Regions from separate parts of the Paenarthrobacter sp. YJN-5 genome, predicted to be linked through region 1. Evidence: predicted binding sites of a transcription regulator. Region 1 holds the regulator's gene; each other region holds the start of a gene.

Evidence for each region. Region 1 encodes HrcA, which represses chaperone genes, less so after heat shock. Its sites were predicted from a motif close to TTNGCACTCGNNNNNNNCGAGTGCNAA; they were not measured.
Region 2: HMI59_RS12285 (Hsp20/alpha crystallin family protein) is a predicted target of HrcA. The motif match lies at 2,469-2,495, and genes of this name have one in related genera.
Region 3: groL (chaperonin GroEL) is a predicted target of HrcA. The motif match lies at 1,217-1,243, and genes of this name have one in related genera.
Region 4: HMI59_RS06575 (FmdB family zinc ribbon protein) is a predicted target of HrcA. The motif match lies at 2,735-2,761, and genes of this name have one in related genera.

The regions. Positions count from the first base shown of each region.
Region 1 covers NZ_CP053544.1:2,232,341-2,236,775, forward strand. The annotation lists gene hemW (radical SAM family heme chaperone HemW) at 1-264, shown strand, start outside; gene HMI59_RS10640 (DUF4870 domain-containing protein) at 306-719, opposite strand; gene HMI59_RS10645 (DUF3097 domain-containing protein) at 833-1,684, opposite strand; gene hrcA (heat-inducible transcriptional repressor HrcA) at 1,901-2,908, shown strand; gene dnaJ (molecular chaperone DnaJ) at 2,958-4,085, shown strand; gene HMI59_RS10660 (16S rRNA (uracil(1498)-N(3))-methyltransferase) at 4,088-4,435, shown strand, end outside.
Region 2 covers NZ_CP053544.1:2,602,038-2,606,472, reverse strand. The annotation lists gene HMI59_RS12300 (HAD-IA family hydrolase) at 1-543, shown strand, start outside; gene HMI59_RS12295 (6-phosphofructokinase) at 540-1,565, shown strand; gene HMI59_RS12290 (metal-sensitive transcriptional regulator) at 1,609-1,866, opposite strand; gene HMI59_RS12285 (Hsp20/alpha crystallin family protein) at 1,988-2,410, opposite strand; gene HMI59_RS12280 (zinc-dependent alcohol dehydrogenase family protein) at 2,862-3,860, opposite strand; gene HMI59_RS12275 (HAD-IC family P-type ATPase) at 3,883-4,435, opposite strand, start outside.
Region 3 covers NZ_CP053544.1:3,602,520-3,606,954, forward strand. The annotation lists gene groL (chaperonin GroEL) at 1-1,035, opposite strand, end outside; gene HMI59_RS16670 (cold-shock protein) at 1,335-1,538, opposite strand; gene HMI59_RS16675 (LytR C-terminal domain-containing protein) at 1,717-2,337, opposite strand; gene HMI59_RS16680 (DUF3263 domain-containing protein) at 2,387-2,722, opposite strand; gene HMI59_RS16685 (uracil-DNA glycosylase) at 2,831-3,598, shown strand; gene HMI59_RS16690 (siderophore-interacting protein) at 3,994-4,435, shown strand, end outside.
Region 4 covers NZ_CP053544.1:1,390,025-1,394,459, reverse strand. The annotation lists gene HMI59_RS06595 (hypothetical protein) at 1-295, opposite strand, end outside; gene HMI59_RS06590 (GNAT family N-acetyltransferase) at 394-1,020, opposite strand; gene galU (UTP--glucose-1-phosphate uridylyltransferase GalU) at 1,026-1,931, opposite strand; gene HMI59_RS06580 (5-formyltetrahydrofolate cyclo-ligase) at 2,066-2,668, shown strand; gene HMI59_RS06575 (FmdB family zinc ribbon protein) at 2,822-3,088, shown strand; gene HMI59_RS06570 (RcpC/CpaB family pilus assembly protein) at 3,155-3,937, shown strand; gene HMI59_RS06565 (DUF4011 domain-containing protein) at 3,941-4,435, opposite strand, start outside.

The DNA.
Region 1 (4,435 bases):
CGCCTGGTGGCCGGCGAATCTCCGGCTGCGGGCAGGGAAACGCTCGACGCCGGAACACGGGATGTGGAGCGGATCATGCTGGAGGCGCGGCTTGTGTCAGGCCTGGCCATAGATGGCTTGGACAAGGACGGCAGGCGTGCTGTGGCGGGTTTGATAGCCGATGGCCTGGCCGAACCTGCTGCGGCCTTCCAAGGTCGCTTGGTGCTGACCCTTAAGGGACGCTTGTTGGCCGATGCGGTAGTGCGGCGCATCCTGCCGGACTGACCTCCGGAAAGATCGGCCCTGCGGAAAGATCGGCGTCGCCGCTACTTGATCCAGCGAAGGTTGAAGCGGTAGCGGTGCGGCTGGCCGTGGTTCACGCGGATGCCGGCGGAGACGGAGAAGCACGTGAGTGCCACCCAGATTGCCGTGGCGATGACGGCAAAGATGTTCCCTACAACCGGTAGCAGCACGAGGATGTTCGCTACGGCCGCTGCAATGGTGGGCGGCAGCGTGAAGTTGAGCGCTTCCTTGGATTCCTGCGCTGTAAAGGGACCCCTGTCGCGGAAAATCAAGTAGATCAGCAGCGAGGGCAGGCACCCGAGGATTCCACCGAAGTGCGCCAGGGTTGCCCACTGGCGGTCTTCGCTGGCTGTGAGAGGGAGTGCGTTTGCAGGCGCGCCATGGTACTGGGGCTGACCTGCGGCCCTGCCCGGTTCTTCTGGGGCGTTCTCTGACACGTTGGTTCCCTTTGCTTTAAAAATGCTGCGGTGTTGCTGTCCCAGAATATAGGGTCCGGGGCTGTTCCGGGACCAACCCGCCGCCCGCCGCCGTCGGACGCCCAGCGCTGGAGTCAGGCCGCGGTGAGGAAGTCGATGACTTCCTCCACGCGGCCCAGGAGGGATGCTTCAAGGTCGGCGTAGGTGCGGACCGCGCCCAAAAGGCGCTGCCAGCCGAGTCCGATGTCCTCTGCAGTCTCGTGCGGCCAGCCAAAAGCGCGCAGGATCCCCGTCTTCCAGTCCGTACCGCGGGGAACATCGGGCCATTGGGCGATGCCAAGGACCTTGGGCCGGATCGCCTGCCAGACATCCACGTAGGGGTGTCCCACGATCAGGACGTTACCGGCAGCGCCCGGCAAAGTCATCGCTTCGGCGGCGATCCGCGATTCCTTGGAGCCGGCTACGAGGTGGTCCACGAGGATTCCCAGCTTGCGCCCCGGGCCGGGGTTGAAGGCTGCTATCGCGGCTTTGAGGTCATCCACCCCGTGCAGGGGCTCGACGACGATGCCCTCCACGCGGAGGTCGTCACCCCATACTTTTTCCACGAGTTCCGCATCGTGCTTGCCCTCCACCCAGATACGGCTCGCTTTGGCCACCTGGGCGCGTTGGCCACTGACGCGCACGGAACCCGAGGCTGTCCGTGTGGGGGAGGCTGCAGTGGCGGGTGCCTTGGGCGCGGGAGGCAGGAGCCGGATGGGCTGACCTTCCAGCAGGAAGCCGAAGCCCAGCTGGAAGGACTTGGTTTTTCCGCGCCGGTCTTCGAGGGCTACGATGTGCATCCCGCCGGACTTTTCCACGCGGGTGACCGCACCCACCCAACCGGATTGGGCATCCTCCAGCACCATCCCGCGTTGCACGGGTACCTCCGGTAGCCGGCGTTGGGCAGGAGCGGTCAGGTCCTGTGGACCCCAGGTGTCATAAGCCAAGGAATGACCTAACTCTTCGGGCTTGGACGGCTGCCGGGCCGCAGTCGCCGCCGGGCCTGCCATGGATGTCTGCGCGGGCGGTTTCAATGCTAGCAACGCGGTGGCCCATACTAGACTTGTTAGCACTTGGGCATGTCGAGTGCTAAGCAAAAGGGTCAGCTGAAGGTCCCTCGTGCATCAGTGCATGGGCCGGATGGTCTGTCAGGAGGTGTTGGAATGAGTGAGCCACGCAAACTCGAAGTTCTGCGTGCCATTGTTGAGGACTACGTACATTCGCGGGAGCCTGTTGGTTCCAAGGCCCTGGTAGAACGCCACCACCTGGGCGTATCCAGTGCGACCATCCGCAACGACATGGCGGTGCTTGAAGAAGAGGGGCTGATCGCAGCACCACACACCAGCGCCGGCCGTATTCCGACGGACAAGGGCTACCGCCTGTTCGTGGACCGGATCTCCCAGGTTAAGCCCCTGTCGGCCGCTGAGCGTCGTGCCATCCACTCCCTGCTTGAGGGTCCGGATGATATTGACGACATCCTTGAGCGGACCGTCAGGCTCCTGTCGCAGCTGACCAACCAGGTCGCCGTCGTGCAGTATCCGCACTCCAAGCGCGCCGTGGTGCGCCATGTGGAGTTTGTTCTCCTCGGGCCAAAGCAAGTGCTCGTGGTGCTGATTGCCGACACTGGAAGCGTTGGGCAGAAGGTCATCGATGCCGGTGCCGACGTTGCCAACGAGGCCCTCATGGCGCTGCGTTCACGCTTCCTGGGCAGCATCGCAGGCACGCAGATGGACCTCCTTCCACAGGTCTTGCCGTCCGTGGTGGCGTTGTGCCCGCCGGAGCTGCGGGGACTCGCCCAGATGCTGGCCAACGGACTCCAGGCCCTCAGCGATACCAGCAAGGAAGAGCGGATCCTGATGGCCGGCACGGCCAACCTCGCCCGTTCCAACGTGGACTTCCCCCTGAGCATAGGACCCGTGCTGGAGGCCCTTGAGGAACAAGTTGTCATGCTCCGGTTGTTGTCGGACATGGGGGATGATCCGCGCGGCGTGACGGTGAGCATCGGCCGGGAAAATCCCTACGACGGCCTGGCCGAGGCCTCCGTGGTGGCTACCGGCTACGGTTCCGGCGCCAAGGTTGGAATCCTCGGTCCCACCCGTATGGACTACCCCACCACCATGGCGGCAGTCCGCGCCGTAGCGCGCTACCTTTCCCGAATTCTCGGCGGCTGAAACCGGCCGTCACCAAAGACCGCAGTACAACAAGGAAGAGATACCGACTTTGAGCAGCCACTATGACGTTTTGGGAGTCTCGCCGGAAGCCACCGGGGAAGAGATCAAAAAGGCGTACCGCAAGTTGGCGCGCAAGCTCCACCCGGATGTGAATCCGGGGGAGGATGTCGCCGAACGCTTCAAGGCCGTGACCCACGCTTACGAAGTCCTGTCAGACCCGCAAAAACGCAGGGTGTACGACGCCACGGGCAATGAAAACGGAACGGACAACGGATTCGGCGGCGGCTATTCCGGGCAAGGCTTTGCCTTCCAGGACATTTTCGACACCTTCTTCGGCGGGGGCGGGGGTCACGGAGGTCCCGCGTCCCGCGTGCGTCGTGGCCAGGACGCCCTCATCAGCGTGCGCATTGATCTCAAGGACGCCGTGTTCGGCGTCAACAAGAAGCTCGAAGTGGACACGGCTGTTGTGTGCCCCACCTGTGACGGCAGCTGCTGCCGTCCGGGTACCCACCCCGAACGTTGTGACATTTGTGGCGGCAGTGGCCAGGTCCAGCGCGCTGTGCGCTCCATTCTGGGCCAGGTCATGACCACCGCGCCCTGCGGATCCTGTGAAGGATTCGGCACCATCATCAAGGATCCCTGCAACGAGTGCAGTGGCCAGGGCAGGATCCGCAGCCGCCGGTCCCTCACCATCAAAGTACCCGCCGGTGTGGCCACGGGGACCCGTATCCAGCTGTCCGGCCAGGGCGAGGCAGGCCCCGCCGGTGGTCCGGCAGGCGACCTGTACGTGGAGATCCGCGTCAACAGCGATTCCACCTATATCCGCGAAGGGGACGATCTCCACGCCACGCTAAGTGTACCCATGACTGCAGCCGCCCTGGGCACGGAGTTGACCCTGGAGACCTTCGACGGTCCGCAGGAGATCGATGTGAAGGCCGGTACGCAGTCCGGCGAGATCATCACCCTGCGCGGGCTCGGCGTGACGCATCTTCGCGGTTACGGCCGCGGCGACCTCAAAGTGCACCTGCACGTGGAGACGCCAACCAAGCTGGACGCCGCCCAGGAAGACCTGCTCCGTCAACTCGCCAAACTCCGCGGAGAACAGTTCACGGACGGGAAGCTCGTTGCCAGCGGCGGGATGTTCGCAAAGCTGCGGGACAAGCTCGGTAACCTGTAGCGGTGAGCAACCCCGTATTCTTCGCCCCCACCGGCAGCCTTGACGGATTGGTGTCCGGGTCCGTCTTTGTCCTGGAGGGCCCGGAGGCGCGGCACGCCGTGACAGTGAAGCGTCTGTCCGCAGGCGAACCGGTGGATATTTCCGATGGTGCGGGCGCCAGGCTGACGGGTAGGGTCTCCGAGGCAGGGCAAGGCTTGCTGTCCGTGGTTGCGGAAGAAGTAGCCTTTGAGGAACGTCCCGCTGTCCGGTTGGTGCTCGTGCAGGCGCTGGCCAAAGGAGACCGCGACGAACTCGCCATCGAAACGGCTACCGAGCTCGGCATTGATGCTGTGATCCCCTGGCAGGCGGAG
Region 2 (4,435 bases), 370 kb from region 1:
CCGTACTTGCTGGGTGGTTCCGGCCTCATCGCGATGCTCCACCAACTGGGTTACCGCATGACCGAGGCGCAGCTGGCGCGGACCGTTGAGTACTACCTCGCCAGGACAGCGCACGGCTCGACACTGAGCAGGGTGGCGCACGCTTCCGTCCTGGCTGCCGTGGACCCTGACCGCGCCTGGGAAAGCTACCGCGAAGCACTCGACGCGGACTTGGATGACACCCAGCACGGCACGACCAAAGCCGGTATCCACCTCGGTGCGATGGCGGGCACGGTGGACGTCATCCAAAGAAGTTTCGCGGGGCTGCGGATGGACCGTTCAGGAATCACCTTCACCCCCAATATGCCGCACGGACTCAACGCCGTGTCCTTCACGGTGACGACCCAGGGACACTGGCTGGGCATCGAACTGACCACGGAACGGATCCGGGTCACGTCCTCTCCCGGCAGCGCTCCTCCGCTCCGGATCCAGGTCCGTGACCAAACACTGATGCTGCCGGCAGGAGAGAGCCGGAGTTTCAGGCTGCAGGCGGGTTCGCGATGAAAAGGTTGGGGATCCTGACGAGCGGTGGCGACTGCCCGGGCGTCAATGCCGTCATCCGGGGAGCAGTCCTGGCCGGGGTCCGGACCGGGCAGTATGACTTCGTGGGCTACCTGGACGGTTGGAGCGGCGTGCTCAGCAACAACTCCGTACCCCTGACCCTTGAATCGGTCAGGGGCCTTTCGCGTTTGGGCGGAACAATACTGGGAACCTCCCGGACCAACCCCATCACGTCCGGGGGAGCCCCGGCAGTCATCGCATCCTTGGAGCGCGGCCAGGTTGACGGCTTGATTGCGGTGGGGGGAGAGGGCACCCTCGCCGCTGCCCGGATCCTGGGCGAATCGGGCATCAAGGTCATCGGCGTCCCCAAGACCATCGATAACGACCTCAGCGCAACGGACTACACCTTCGGGTTCGACACCGCCGTGCAAACGGCCACCGAAGCGATCGATCGGCTGCGCACCACCGGCGAATCCCACCACAGGTGCATGATTGCCGAGGTCATGGGGCGCAACGCCGGCTGGATTGCCCTTCATGCAGGCATGGCCGCCGGAGCGCACGCCATCTTGATCCCGGAACGCCGGGTGAGCCTGGAGCAGGCAGCGGCGTGGGTCCTGTCAGCCCGGAACCGGGGCAGGGCGCCACTGGTGGTGGTGGCGGAGGCCTACGTTCCATCAGGCCAGGATGCTCCCTACTTCCCGCGCGGACTCGATACCTTTGGCCGTCCGCGCTTGGGCGGGATCGGATACCTCTTGGAGGAACAGCTCCAGGAACTGACGGGAATCGAATGCAGGGCCACGGTCCTGGGGCACATCCAGCGGGGCGGGGCGCCCACGGCCTTCGACAGGGTCCTGGCAACGCGGTTGGGAATGGCCGCTGTCCGTGCAGCATCCAAGGGGGAGTGGGGCGTGATGGTTTCCTCGCGGGGCACGGACGTCACTACTGTTGACCTTGCTGCCGCGATTGGTGAGCTGCACACGGTCCCGGAGGACCGGTATTTGGAGGCCGAAATGCTGTTCGGCTGACCTGCCCTGCCGCCCTGCTGCCTTACTGTCTGGGCGTCTGGCGTCAGGCGAGGGAGAGGAACAGCTTCTCCAGCTCTTTCCTGTCCATCGTTTGGTCCTCCTGGATGATGCACTGCTCCAGGCCCGTGGCGATGATGGCGAAGCCGGCCCGGTCCAGCGCCTTCGAAACTGCGGCGAGCTGGGTGACGACGTCTTTGCAGTCACGGCCTTCTTCCAACATGCGGGTGACGGCGGCGAGCTGCCCCTGTGCGCGCTTGAGGCGGTTGATCACAGGCGTGAGTTCGGTGGGGTTCAGTTCCATGAGGGTGCTCCATCGGTGGGTTGCTGCCCTCCATGGTATACCCCCATGGGTGTACTGATAGCGGCGGCTGGTGACAGGCCGGGCAGGTGCCATTCCATCCGCACCTGCCCGTAGCACGTTCTCAACTCCTGGTGATGGGAACCTTCGACGGCGAAGCTGCCGCTGTCTTTTCCGGGATGGGTGCCCGTACTTCGAGGACGCCGTCCTTGTAGGAAGCGGTCACGTCGCCTTCCTTCACGCCGTCCGGCAAAGGTATGCGGCGGACAAAGGAGCCATACCGGAACTCCGAGCGGTAGCTGTCCTTTTCCTTGTGCTCCTTCTTTTCCTGGCGTTCGGCCCGGATGGTCAGGCCGCCGTCGGAGACGGTGATTTCCGCGTCCTTTTCCGGGTCGATGCCGGGAAGTTCGGCACGGATCACCAACGTATTCCCGTCAACCACTTCCTCGACTTTGATCCCCCCGGCGGTGCTGTCGCCGTCGAACAATCTCTCGATAAGCTCCATCGGTGAGCGACGCGCATCAAGCCATTTCGTCAGCTCGGTCATGCCAGCCTCCATCTCTTATCCGCCGCGGAACCTTTCCCGGCAGTACCAGCTTTTCGCCTTGGCAGCGCGGCTTCCAGAGTCCAAAGTCCCCGCCCGCGCCGGGGTCTTCCGGCCCTTACCCTGCGCCGGGGACTGCTGCAGGATGGGGACATGCCCGCGGAATTGCCGGGTGCAGGGAGGAGTCAGTGATGGGTGGACGGGTCAACCCGGAGTCGGAGCCCCAACGGCCCAACGACGGCCAGGGAAAAGGGCGTTCCCGCAAGAGGCTGACGGGTCTCCCTCTCCAAGGCAGCCCCCTGGTCCAAAGGATGCTCCGCATCGGCAAACGCCGGGAGGCCGCGGAAGAAAAGCTGGAGCGCCGGCTGGGTGGAGATGACACGGAGACTCATAGCTGACGTTGCCCCTGGTCCCCACACGCCGGGCCGTCCACGGCGTCGCGTCGGTGGACCTGTCACCGCATCTTCAGAACCGCAGCGCCGGTGACGCGGTCGTTGGCCAGATCCTCCAGCGCACGGTCCGCTTCCGTGAAGTCGTAGGTGGTGACGGTTGGGGCCAGTCCGATCTCCGCGGCCAGGGCCAGGAATGCGGTGCCGTCGGCCCGGGTATTGGCGGTGACGCTGCGGATCTGCCGTTCATAGAAGAGTTCATTTTCGTAATTGAGGGACGGGATGTCCGTGAGGTGGATGCCGGCAATGGCCAGGGTTCCGCCGCGATCCAACGCCCGCAGGGCGACCGGAACCAGATCGCCCACGGGAGCAAAAAGAATGGCTGAGTCCAGGGGGAGCGGCGGAGCATCGTAGGCGTCGCCGGCATAAACCGCTCCGAGGCTGAGGGCCAGGTCCCGGGCTTGTGCCGAACGGGTCATGACGTAGACCGACGCGCCTTGGCTGATGGCGATTTGGGCCGTCAAGTGGGCGGACCCGCCGAAGCCATAGATGCCCAGCCGCCCTCCCGGCGGTAGCGCAGCCCGTTCCAGGGCCCTGTAGCCAATAATCCCCGAGCACAGGAGCGGTGCCGCTTGTTCGTTGGTGAAGCGCGCAGGCAAGGCATAGGCGAAGTCCTCATTCACCGTCATGTGGTCGGCAAAGCCGCCGTCACGGTCCCACCCCGTGAATCGGGGCGCCAGGCAGAGATTCTCCTGGCCGCGCCGGCAGTAGGGGCAGTGGCCACAGGTCTGGCCGAGCCACGCGACGCCGATTCTGTCCCCGCGGGAGAAGCGGCCCCCGCTGAAACTTTCCATGACCGTCCCTACGGCCTCGTGGCCGGGGATCACCCCGGCGTGGCGGGGCGGAAGGTCGCCCTCGGCGAGATGGAGGTCGGTGCGGCAGACACCGCACACGTCCACGCGCAGCAGTACCTCGCCCGGCCCGGGCCGCGGGTCCTCGCGTTCGCCCATCCTCAAAGGCCTGTCCGCTATCTTCCCCGGCACATCAACCCACCATGCACGCATGACTCTTCCTCGTCGTCGGATATCACGAGCCTCGCACGGACCCTTCCCGCCTTCCAGAGGCGAAAGTCACGTCCGCACCGTGGTTGCCACGGGTGACGTACCGTCCCACAAGCTCGACGGCGGCGCTTGCCGCCAGTGCGGTCAGCACCGAGACCAGCAACAGGTCAGGCGGAGGCCATTCGAGCAGGAAGAACCCGCGGAGGAAATCAAGGCCCATCACCGCTGCCATCCCCACATAGCATCCCGCCAGGACCAGTACCTTCGTCGCGTTCAGGGGCCGGGCAGTCACAGCCAGGATCCACGATCCGATGATGGTCAAGGTGATGGTGGTGGCCGAGCGGCTTGTCAGGACACTGTGATCGCCGCTGAGGGACGCATAGGTGTTGACCCCAAGAATGGCAGTGGCCGTGATGACTCCTGCCGGGATCGCGAAGGACAGGGAACGCTTCAGAAAGCCCGGGACGTAGCGACGACTGCTGGGCAGGAGCGCCAGGAAGAACGCCGGCAATCCAATGGTCAGGCCATCGACGGCGGACAACTGGCGGGGGAGGAAAGGATACGGCTGCAGCAACAAT
Region 3 (4,435 bases), 1.4 Mb from region 1:
GGCAACACGGCCGGCGATCTGCTCGGCGTCGCCTGCACCTTCAACGATGGTGGTCTCGTCCTTGGTGACAACAACCTTGCGGGCGGTGCCGAGGAGTTCCAGTCCAGCGTTCTCCAGCTTGAGGCCTACCTCTTCGGAGATGACCTGGCCACCGGTGAGGATGGCGATGTCGGCCAGCTGGGCCTTGCGGCGGTCACCGAAGCCCGGAGCCTTGACGGCAACGGACTTGAAGGTGCCACGGATCTTGTTGACGATCAGGGTGGCCAGGGCCTCGCCCTCGATGTCTTCGGCGATGATCAGCAGCGGCTTGTTGGACTGCATGACCTTCTCCAGAACCGTGACGAGTTCCTTCACGTTGGAGATCTTGGAGTTGACGATCAGGATGTACGGGTCTTCGAGGACCGTTTCCTGGCGCTCAGCGTCGGTGACGAAGTAAGCGGAGATGTAACCCTTGTCGAAGCGCATGCCCTCGGTGAGTTCCAGCTCCAGGCCGAAGGTGTTGGATTCCTCGACCGTGATGACGCCTTCCTTGCCCACCTTGTCCAGGGCTTCGGCGATCAGTGCACCGATTTCCTGGTCACCGGCGGAGATGGAAGCCGTAGCTGCGATCTCTTCCTTGGTTTCGATTTCCTTGGCGGAAGCAAGCAGTTCGCTGATAACAGCGTCCACTGCCTTCTCGATGCCGCGCTTCAGGGACAGCGGGTCGGCGCCGGCAGCAACGTTGCGCAGGCCTTCCTTGACCAGGGCCTGTGCGAGGACAGTAGCGGTGGTGGTACCGTCGCCAGCGACGTCATCCGTCTTCTTGGCAACTTCCTTGACCAGCTCAGCACCGATCTTCTCGTAAGGATCGTCCAGCTCGATCTCCTTGGCGATGGAAACGCCATCGTTGGTGATCGTGGGAGCGCCCCACTTCTTTTCGAGGACGACGTTGCGTCCACGCGGGCCGAGGGTGACCTTGACGGCGTCAGCGAGGGTGTTCAGGCCCCGCTCGAGGCCGCGGCGTGCCTCTTCATCAAATGCAATGATCTTGGCCATAACGGCGGTAGTCCTTTCGGGACAGTCGTTAAGAAGGTACCTGTCAGATGGGATGCCCGCGACGGACGGCCCTTCGCTCGCGGCCTCTGTATGCCCCGCGCTCCGGACCTCACCCCATCAGGGTGTTTCTTGTTCCTCCTTGGCAGCGGCGGTAATCCCTGCTCCGCGGACGGGGCCGGAATTAGCAGTCGATGCGTAGGAGTGCTAAATCAATAATTAGCACTCGACCGTTGAGAGTGCAAGCAGGAAGGCCCCGCTGCTACCCAACAGCGAGGCCCATTCAGCCGAAAGCTGAGCCGCTAGGCTACACGCACGCTTTCAGCCTGCGGCCCCTTGAGGCCTTCGCCGAGTTCGAACTCCACGCGCTGCCCCTCTTCCAAGGCGCGGTAACCGTCCATCTGGATCGCCGACCAATGGACAAAAACGTCGTCGCCGGAATCATCCACAGTGATGAAGCCGTACCCTTTTTCGGCGTTGAACCACTTGACGGTCCCCAAAGCCATAATGCCCACACTTTCACAGAAGCTGTTGCCGGCAGCCGGGATCTCCGCGCCGGAATTCATCCACTGTAACCACTGTCACGGCCGGTTCGCTGCTCCCGGCCAGTGAGGGGCTGCTTTTGTTATTGAGGCTTAACCGAGTTCTGCCGGATGGACTCCGGATCCCCGTATTTTCGGCTCTTTACTGGTAGCCGGGTCCCACTACGACGACCAAGGGCTGCTGCACGTCCGGGGACTCCACAACGGTGGTGATGCCCAGCAGGGAAGCTACGGCATCGGCGTTCGCCTTCTGCTCCGGAGCGTTGTAGAAGACCACGGACGTCTGCTGCGGAAGTCCTCCCCAGTTTCCTACCGCGCCCAGCGCCCATCCGTCTCCCTGAACCAACCCGGCGACGCGGCTGGCCAGCCCGGCGGTGGCAGTGCCGTTGTAGACAGCCACTGCGGTCGTCTTGTCGACAGGAGCCGAAGAAGGCGTTGCAGACGGCGACTCCGAGGCAGTCGTGTCCGGAGTGGGTTCGCCCGAAGCGATAGGCGCGCTCTCCGACGTCGTGGGTGTTGCCGAAGGTGCCGCCTCGCTCTGCTGTGCGGCCGGCGTCGAGGTGCTGGAAGATGCCGAGGGCGCCACGATGCCCAGCCGCGGAAGGATCAGGAATGCCACCAGGCCAAGAACCAAGGCCACGGCGCCCACAGTGAGGACCGGCCACAGAGTAGGCCGCGGCGTTTCCGTGGCGTCCCTGTGCACACCCTGACGGGACGTGTTTTGCGGAACCCGGTCGAATTCATCCTTGGCATATTTGGTCATGGTGAAGCGTTGTCCTTGCTGGTTGCTGCTGACAGTTCAGCCGTGCGAATTATGCGTCGGACCCCAAGCGACGCGCTGTGCGCGCACGTTGGCGCGACGTACGTAGTCTACGCAGTCTCTTGACCAGCATGGGATCGTGGGCCAAGGCTTCCTCGGTATCGATCAGCGCATTCAGGATCTGGTAATAGTGCGTTGCGGAGAGATCAAACAGTTCGCGGATGGCCTGTTCCTTGGCCCCGGCGTACTTCCACCACTGCCGCTCCAGGGCCAGTATCTGCTGCTCGCGCTCACTCAACGGAGAATCTGCCCGAACACCTGCGGCCAGGTCTGCAAGGGCGAAACCGGTGCCCTGCTCCGCCATCGATTCCGGCGCGGGTTCGGCCACGGCACACTCCTCAAGACGCGGGTAAGGGGATTTCCTCCTCCCCATGTTACGGGCGAATAACACCACTGTCATTCGGAAGTGCCGCGCGTCACGGGAGACAATTGCCGGGTGACTGGTGAGGAAGCGCTCTTTGACTTGGAACCTGCAAGCCCCTCGGGTCAGGGCTTTGATGAACTGTTGGACACGCCGCTGGAGGACTTGATGGCGCCGGACTGGGTGCAGGCCCTGAGCCCGGTTGAGCCGCAGCTTCGCGCGGCACTGGGCTTCGTCGCTGCGCAGGCCGGGCAGGGAGCGCAGGTCCTTCCCGCCGCCGGCAATCTGCTGAGGGCTTTTCGTCAGCCGCTGGCCGACGTGAAGGTCCTGATACTGGGACAGGACCCGTACCCCTCGCCGGGACACGCCGTCGGGCTTTCCTTCTCCGTCTCCCGGGAGACGCGGCCCATCCCCCGGAGCCTGGCCAATATCTACCGCGAACTCCACGACGACCTTGGACTGCCGCCACGCGTCCACGGCGACCTCAGTGCCTGGGCGGGGCAAGGAGTGCTGTTGCTGAACCGCGTCCTCAGCGTGAATGCCGGGAACGCAGGCTCGCACCGCGGCAAGGGATGGGAAACCATCACGACGGCGGCCGTCAGCGCCGTGGTGAACCGCACCGACGCCGACGGGCAGCCTAAGCCGCTCGTGGCCGTCCTTTGGGGGAAGGATGCGGAGTCCGTGGGGCCACTGTTGAACGGGGCACCGTCGATTGTGTCCGCACATCCAAGTCCGTTGTCGGCATCCCGCGGATTTTTTGGGTCCAAGCCCTTCAGCCGGACGAACGAGCTGCTGCGTCAACAGGGCGCCGAACCCGTCGACTGGGAACTCCCCGTCCTGTAACCCCACCCCTTTTCGCAGCCTCCTCTGGCACATCCCACCCCCTTCTGGTGATCCCTCTGGCACATCCCACCCCCTTCTGGGGAACCCTCTGGCACATCCCACCCGGTCGGGAATGGGCTCGGGGCGGGCGGAAGCCTGCAGCGGCAGGACAAGCGCACACGGCGGGTCCCGACGGCGGCACCCGACCGAGCGCCGTCGTCGAACTATCCGGCGGGGGACGTGAAAGAGCGACGCACAAAACGCGTCGGGACGTGAAAGAGCGACACACAAAACGCGTCGGGACGTGACAGAGCGACGCACAAAACACGTCGGGACGTGAAAGAGCGACGCCGGGTGGTATGTAACGTTCCGCTCATCCCCAGCAAATGCACAGTGGATCAGCTTAGGCTTGCCTGATGAATGCCGCCCTTCCCGCCACTTCGTCCGCCGACCGCAAAACGCGCCCCCAGGTCAACCTGACGGTGCTGCGCAAGGAGCAGTTGTCGCCGCACATGATCCGGATCATCGCGGGCGGCCCGGGATTCAAGGACTACGCGCATAACGAGTACGTGGACAGGTACGTCAAGATCGTTTTTCCGCAGCCGGGCGTCGACTACGAGCTGCCGCTGGACCTGTGGGCCATCCGGGAATCCATGCCCCGCGAGCAGTGGCCCCATACCCGGACCTACACCATCCGCTGGGTCAACCTTGAAGCGCAGGAACTTGCCATCGACTTTGTGGTCCACGGCGATGAAGGCCTCGCCGGCCCTTGGGCAGCGGCGGCTGAACCCGGTGACGCGCTGACCTTCACAGGGCCCGGGGGTGCCTACAATCCGGCACCCGACGCCGACTGGTACC
Region 4 (4,435 bases), 840 kb from region 1:
GGATGGTAAACGGCGTACTGGGCGTAGCCCGGGGAGACGACTCAGCCACACGGGATTCCTGGGGCGACGCCTGTGCTTTGCTGTGCATGGTCTCCATCGGTTTCTCCTGCTGAGGTGCCACGGTAAAGACCACCCCTGCCTGCGTTTCGTCTGGCTTGTCCTCGAATACGTCACCCGGCACGGTGGCCGTTTGGACCTGCGTCCGTTTGCTCCGAAGAACATAGGGCGCCACCCACACCATCCACAGCGCAACAGTGACAACGAGTATCACTGAGCTGCTGAGAGGGAAGTCCACATTCAAAACCGTAGAAGCAAATCGTCAGGTGCTGCGGCATTGCCTGCGGTGTGTCGCTTGCGAGTCCCCAAATGATGGCCGCGAACGGGAAAAACGGCCTATGACCTGCCCGTTCTTCGTTCCAGCCAACCTCGCAGAAGTCCCTGCGGCACTTCCTCGGACGTCAGCGCGAAGGACCGGTGGTCCGCCCATTCACCGTTGATGTGCAAGTACCTCTGCCGGTAGCCCTCGTCCCGGAATCCGAGCTTTTCCACCACGCGCAGGCTGGGCCCGTTCTCTGGACGGATGTTGATCTCCATCCGGTGCAATCCGAGCGCGCGGAAACAATGATCCGTAGCCATAGCCACCGCCGTTGGGGCAATCCCGCGGCCGGCGCGGTCCTTGTCCACCCAGTACCCCAGCGTGGCCATCATCGCCGATCCCCAAACGATCGAGGAGACGGTCAGCTGTCCCACGATGCGCGGCTCGCGGAAACCGGGAGTCCTTTCGGTGATCAGGAAAGGCAGTGCGGTAGCCTGCCTCGCCTGGTCATTAAGTGACGCCACCATCTGGCGGTAGCTTGGGAGCCGTCCGCCCGGAGCCGGATTGGATGCCTCCCACGGCGCGAGCCATTCACTGTTCCGCGAGCGGACCTCGGACCACTCCCGCTTGTCGCGGTACCGGATTGGCCGAAGTACGAGGTCTCCGCTTTCCAGCGTTACCGGCCAGATGGCAGAGCCGTACACCGCAGTTACTTGGGCAGGGAAGCCGTGAAGTCCGGCAGCCAGTCGCGAAGCTCGGGACCGAGGTCTTCACGCTCGCAAGCAAGCTCGATGCAGGCTTTGAGGTAGCTCAGCTTGTCCCCGGTGTCATAACGGCGGCCGCGGAAGACCACGCCATAGACGCCGGATCCTTCGCCTTCTCCACGGGCCAGTACCTCAAGGGCGTCGGTCAACTGGATCTCGCCGCCGCGACCGGGAGCGGTGTTTTCCAGGACATCGAACACTGCCGGGTGCAGGACGTACCGGCCAATCACGGCCAGGTTGGAGGGTGCTTCTTCCGGGGACGGCTTCTCAACAAGCTGCTTGATGCGTACGTAGCCGTCTTCGTCGTTTTCTTCGACGTCGGCACAACCGTAGGCGCTGATCTTGGAGGGCTCCACCTCGATCAGGGCAACTACTGAGCCGCCGGTCTTCTGCTGCACGGCGATCATTTCGCTCAGGAGGTCGTCCTTGGGATCGATGAGGTCGTCACCGAGGAGCACGGCGAAGGGCTCGTGCCCCACGTGCTGCTTTGCACGGAGCACAGCATGGCCCAGACCGTTGGGATCGCCTTGGCGGACGTAGTGGATGTCCCCGAGGTTGGTGGCGGACTGGATCGCCTCCAGCTTGGTGGTGTCCCCCTTCTCCGCAAGCGTGGCTTCAAGCGCCGGCACACGGTCGAAGTGATCCTCCAAGGCACGCTTGCTGCGGCCGGTGATCATGAGGACGTCGTGCAAGCCGACCTTGACTGCTTCTTCGACCACATACTGGATGGCGGGCTTGTCAACTACGGGCAGCATTTCCTTCGGCATTGCCTTCGTGGCAGGAAGGAACCTGGTACCGAGACCCGCTGCGGGGATGACGGCCTTACGGACAGCATTGTTATGGTGAGTCACCGGACTAATCTAACGGAAGGATCACGTCAAAAGGTAAACCCCCGCCGTGCGGGTGTGCACAATCTGTTGACGTTCACGTCCGGCAAGGGCAGCGCTGCCCGGCCCGCCGGACCACTTCGACGAAACGGACGGACATGGAATCCAAGGAAGAAATCCGCAGCGCCCGACGGCTGCAGCGGCGAAACCGCACGCCGGAACAAATTGCCGCGGCCGGAGAGGCGCTGGCACGGCACGGGGTGAGTTGGGCAAAGGACGTCTCAGGCGGGTCCCCGGCCACCTTTACCGTCTACTTGGGCGTGGCCTTCGAGCCGCCAACCCTGCCATTGATTGAGGCCCTGCATCAGGAGGGGCACAGGATCCTGTTGCCCGTCTGCGAGCCCGGGCGCACGATGAGCTGGGTGGAATGGACGCCGGAAACCACCTTCGTCAGGTCCTCCTACGCCCCCATCGATGAGCCCGAGGGCGAGAGGCTTACCAGTGCGGTGGCAGGAGCGGACGCGGCAGGCATCTTCATGCCCGCGACTGCCGTTGACGGCGATGGCAACAGGATCGGCCAGGGCGGCGGATACTATGACCGTTTCCTCCAAGGCCTCAAGGCTTCGGCGCAGCGGCCGCGCACCATAGCGGTGACGTACGACGACGACGTGTTGCCGTCCGGTGCTATTCCCGCCGAGGCTTTTGACCAGCCGGTTACGGAGGTTCTGACGCCCTCGGGAATTGTCCGGCTCGGCCGGTAGTTATATGCCGTGGTATCCCGCACAGATAACGACCGGTCGACGGGCGGAATCCACGGGATGATAGAATTGGCACTCAGGCCCTGCGACTGCTAAGGGAGGTTATCCTCCCCTCGCCGCCGCCGGACCTGAACTTTGTTCTGAAGGAGGAATTCAGTGCCCACTTACGCATACGCCTGCAAAGACTGCAACCATGCCTTTGACATCGTGCAGTCCTTTTCGGACAGTTCCCTGACGGAGTGCCCGGAGTGCAAGGGTGCGCTTCGCAAGAAGTTCAACAGCGTCGGCGTCGTTTTCAAGGGCTCAGGGTTCTACCGCACGGATTCCCGCGATTCCAAGGGAAGCACGGTTTCGGCCGCTCCTTCGGCTCCCGCGACCCCGGCACCCGCTGCGACTCCTGCGCCTGCTGCCGCCGCCAGCTGATCGCTTTATCCACATAGGGCTTCCGGCCGCTCCCCTGCGGCCGGACCCCTTGGCTAGCGTGGCCATATGCCACTCAAGCCACCCTCCGCACCGCGCTTCCGCACCAGGCAAACGCCCTTCGGGACCCGCCGCCATCGGGGCACCACCCGTACAACAGACCCAAGCCGTCACGGGCAGCGCTGGACAGCCACTGCCGCTTCCTTTGGAGCCAGGCATCGGCGCCTGACAGTGGCCCTGCTGCTCTGCCTGGCCACCGGAATCGCCGTCCAGCAACTTACTCCAGTTCCCGAGCAACAGGTCAGCATAGTGGTTTCGGCCCGGGACCTCCCGGTCGGCGCCAGCGTCTCTGAAGCAGACTTCATCACCGCCGGCGTACCCCGGAGCGCTTCCTTCCCCGGAGCCATCCAGGACCCTGCACGTCTTCAGGGCCGCCAACTCGCTGCACCACTGGCCAAAGGCCAAATCCCCACCGAGACCAGCTTCCTGGGTCCGGGATTGCTCACCGGTGCACCGTCGGGGTCGGCCGCCGTCCCGCTCCGAATGGCCGACCCGGCATCAATTCGCTTACTCTCGCCCGGGCAGCTCATCTCGGTCATCCTCTCGGCCACCGAGGCATCCGAATCTTCCCCACGCCATGACGTGCTGGCAGGGGCCGTTCCTGTGCTGTGGACCTCAGCCCAAGGCGATGCCCCCGGTCAATGGCCGGGGACATCCGAAGCGGATGGGCTGGTAGTGGTAGCCGCAGACCCCCAGCAAGCAGAAAAGCTTGCCGGCGCTTCAACGCACGGCAAGCTTTTCTTTATGTTGGTGCATGGACCCCAATCCGGCCCACCGGACACCGCAGAATGAACGTCAGCCCCAGTGCGGGGGCTTCTGCTCCTTCAGCCATTGGTCATGGTCATAGCCGGGTTCGTCACCCCATCGGCGCGGATCATCTTCGGCCGCCTTATTCGGCAGGACGCCTTCAGCAGCGGGCTTAGCCGCAGCACGCTTTCCCTTGGCGTCCTCGGGTGCCTCACTATCCACTTCCGGTTCTTCCTTTTCCGTGCTTTCCGTCATGCCGGTAGCGTCTGCGTTGCCTTCATCATCGTCCGTTGCCTTGGCCATCCCGTCGGTACTCCCCTTGCTTCCGGACTCGTCGCTTCCGGATTCGTCGCTGCCCTTGGCTTTGGCCACATCCTGGCTCTTCGCGCCGGGTTCAGCCGGGTTCACGGTCGCTTCTTTCCCGTCACCGGTTGCGGACCCTGACGCAACGCCCACCGGAGCTGCCGGTGATGAGCGAATGTAGGAGGGCTGGACGTCACGCAAGTCCAATTGTTCTACATCCATGTCCAGGAAACCATGGTG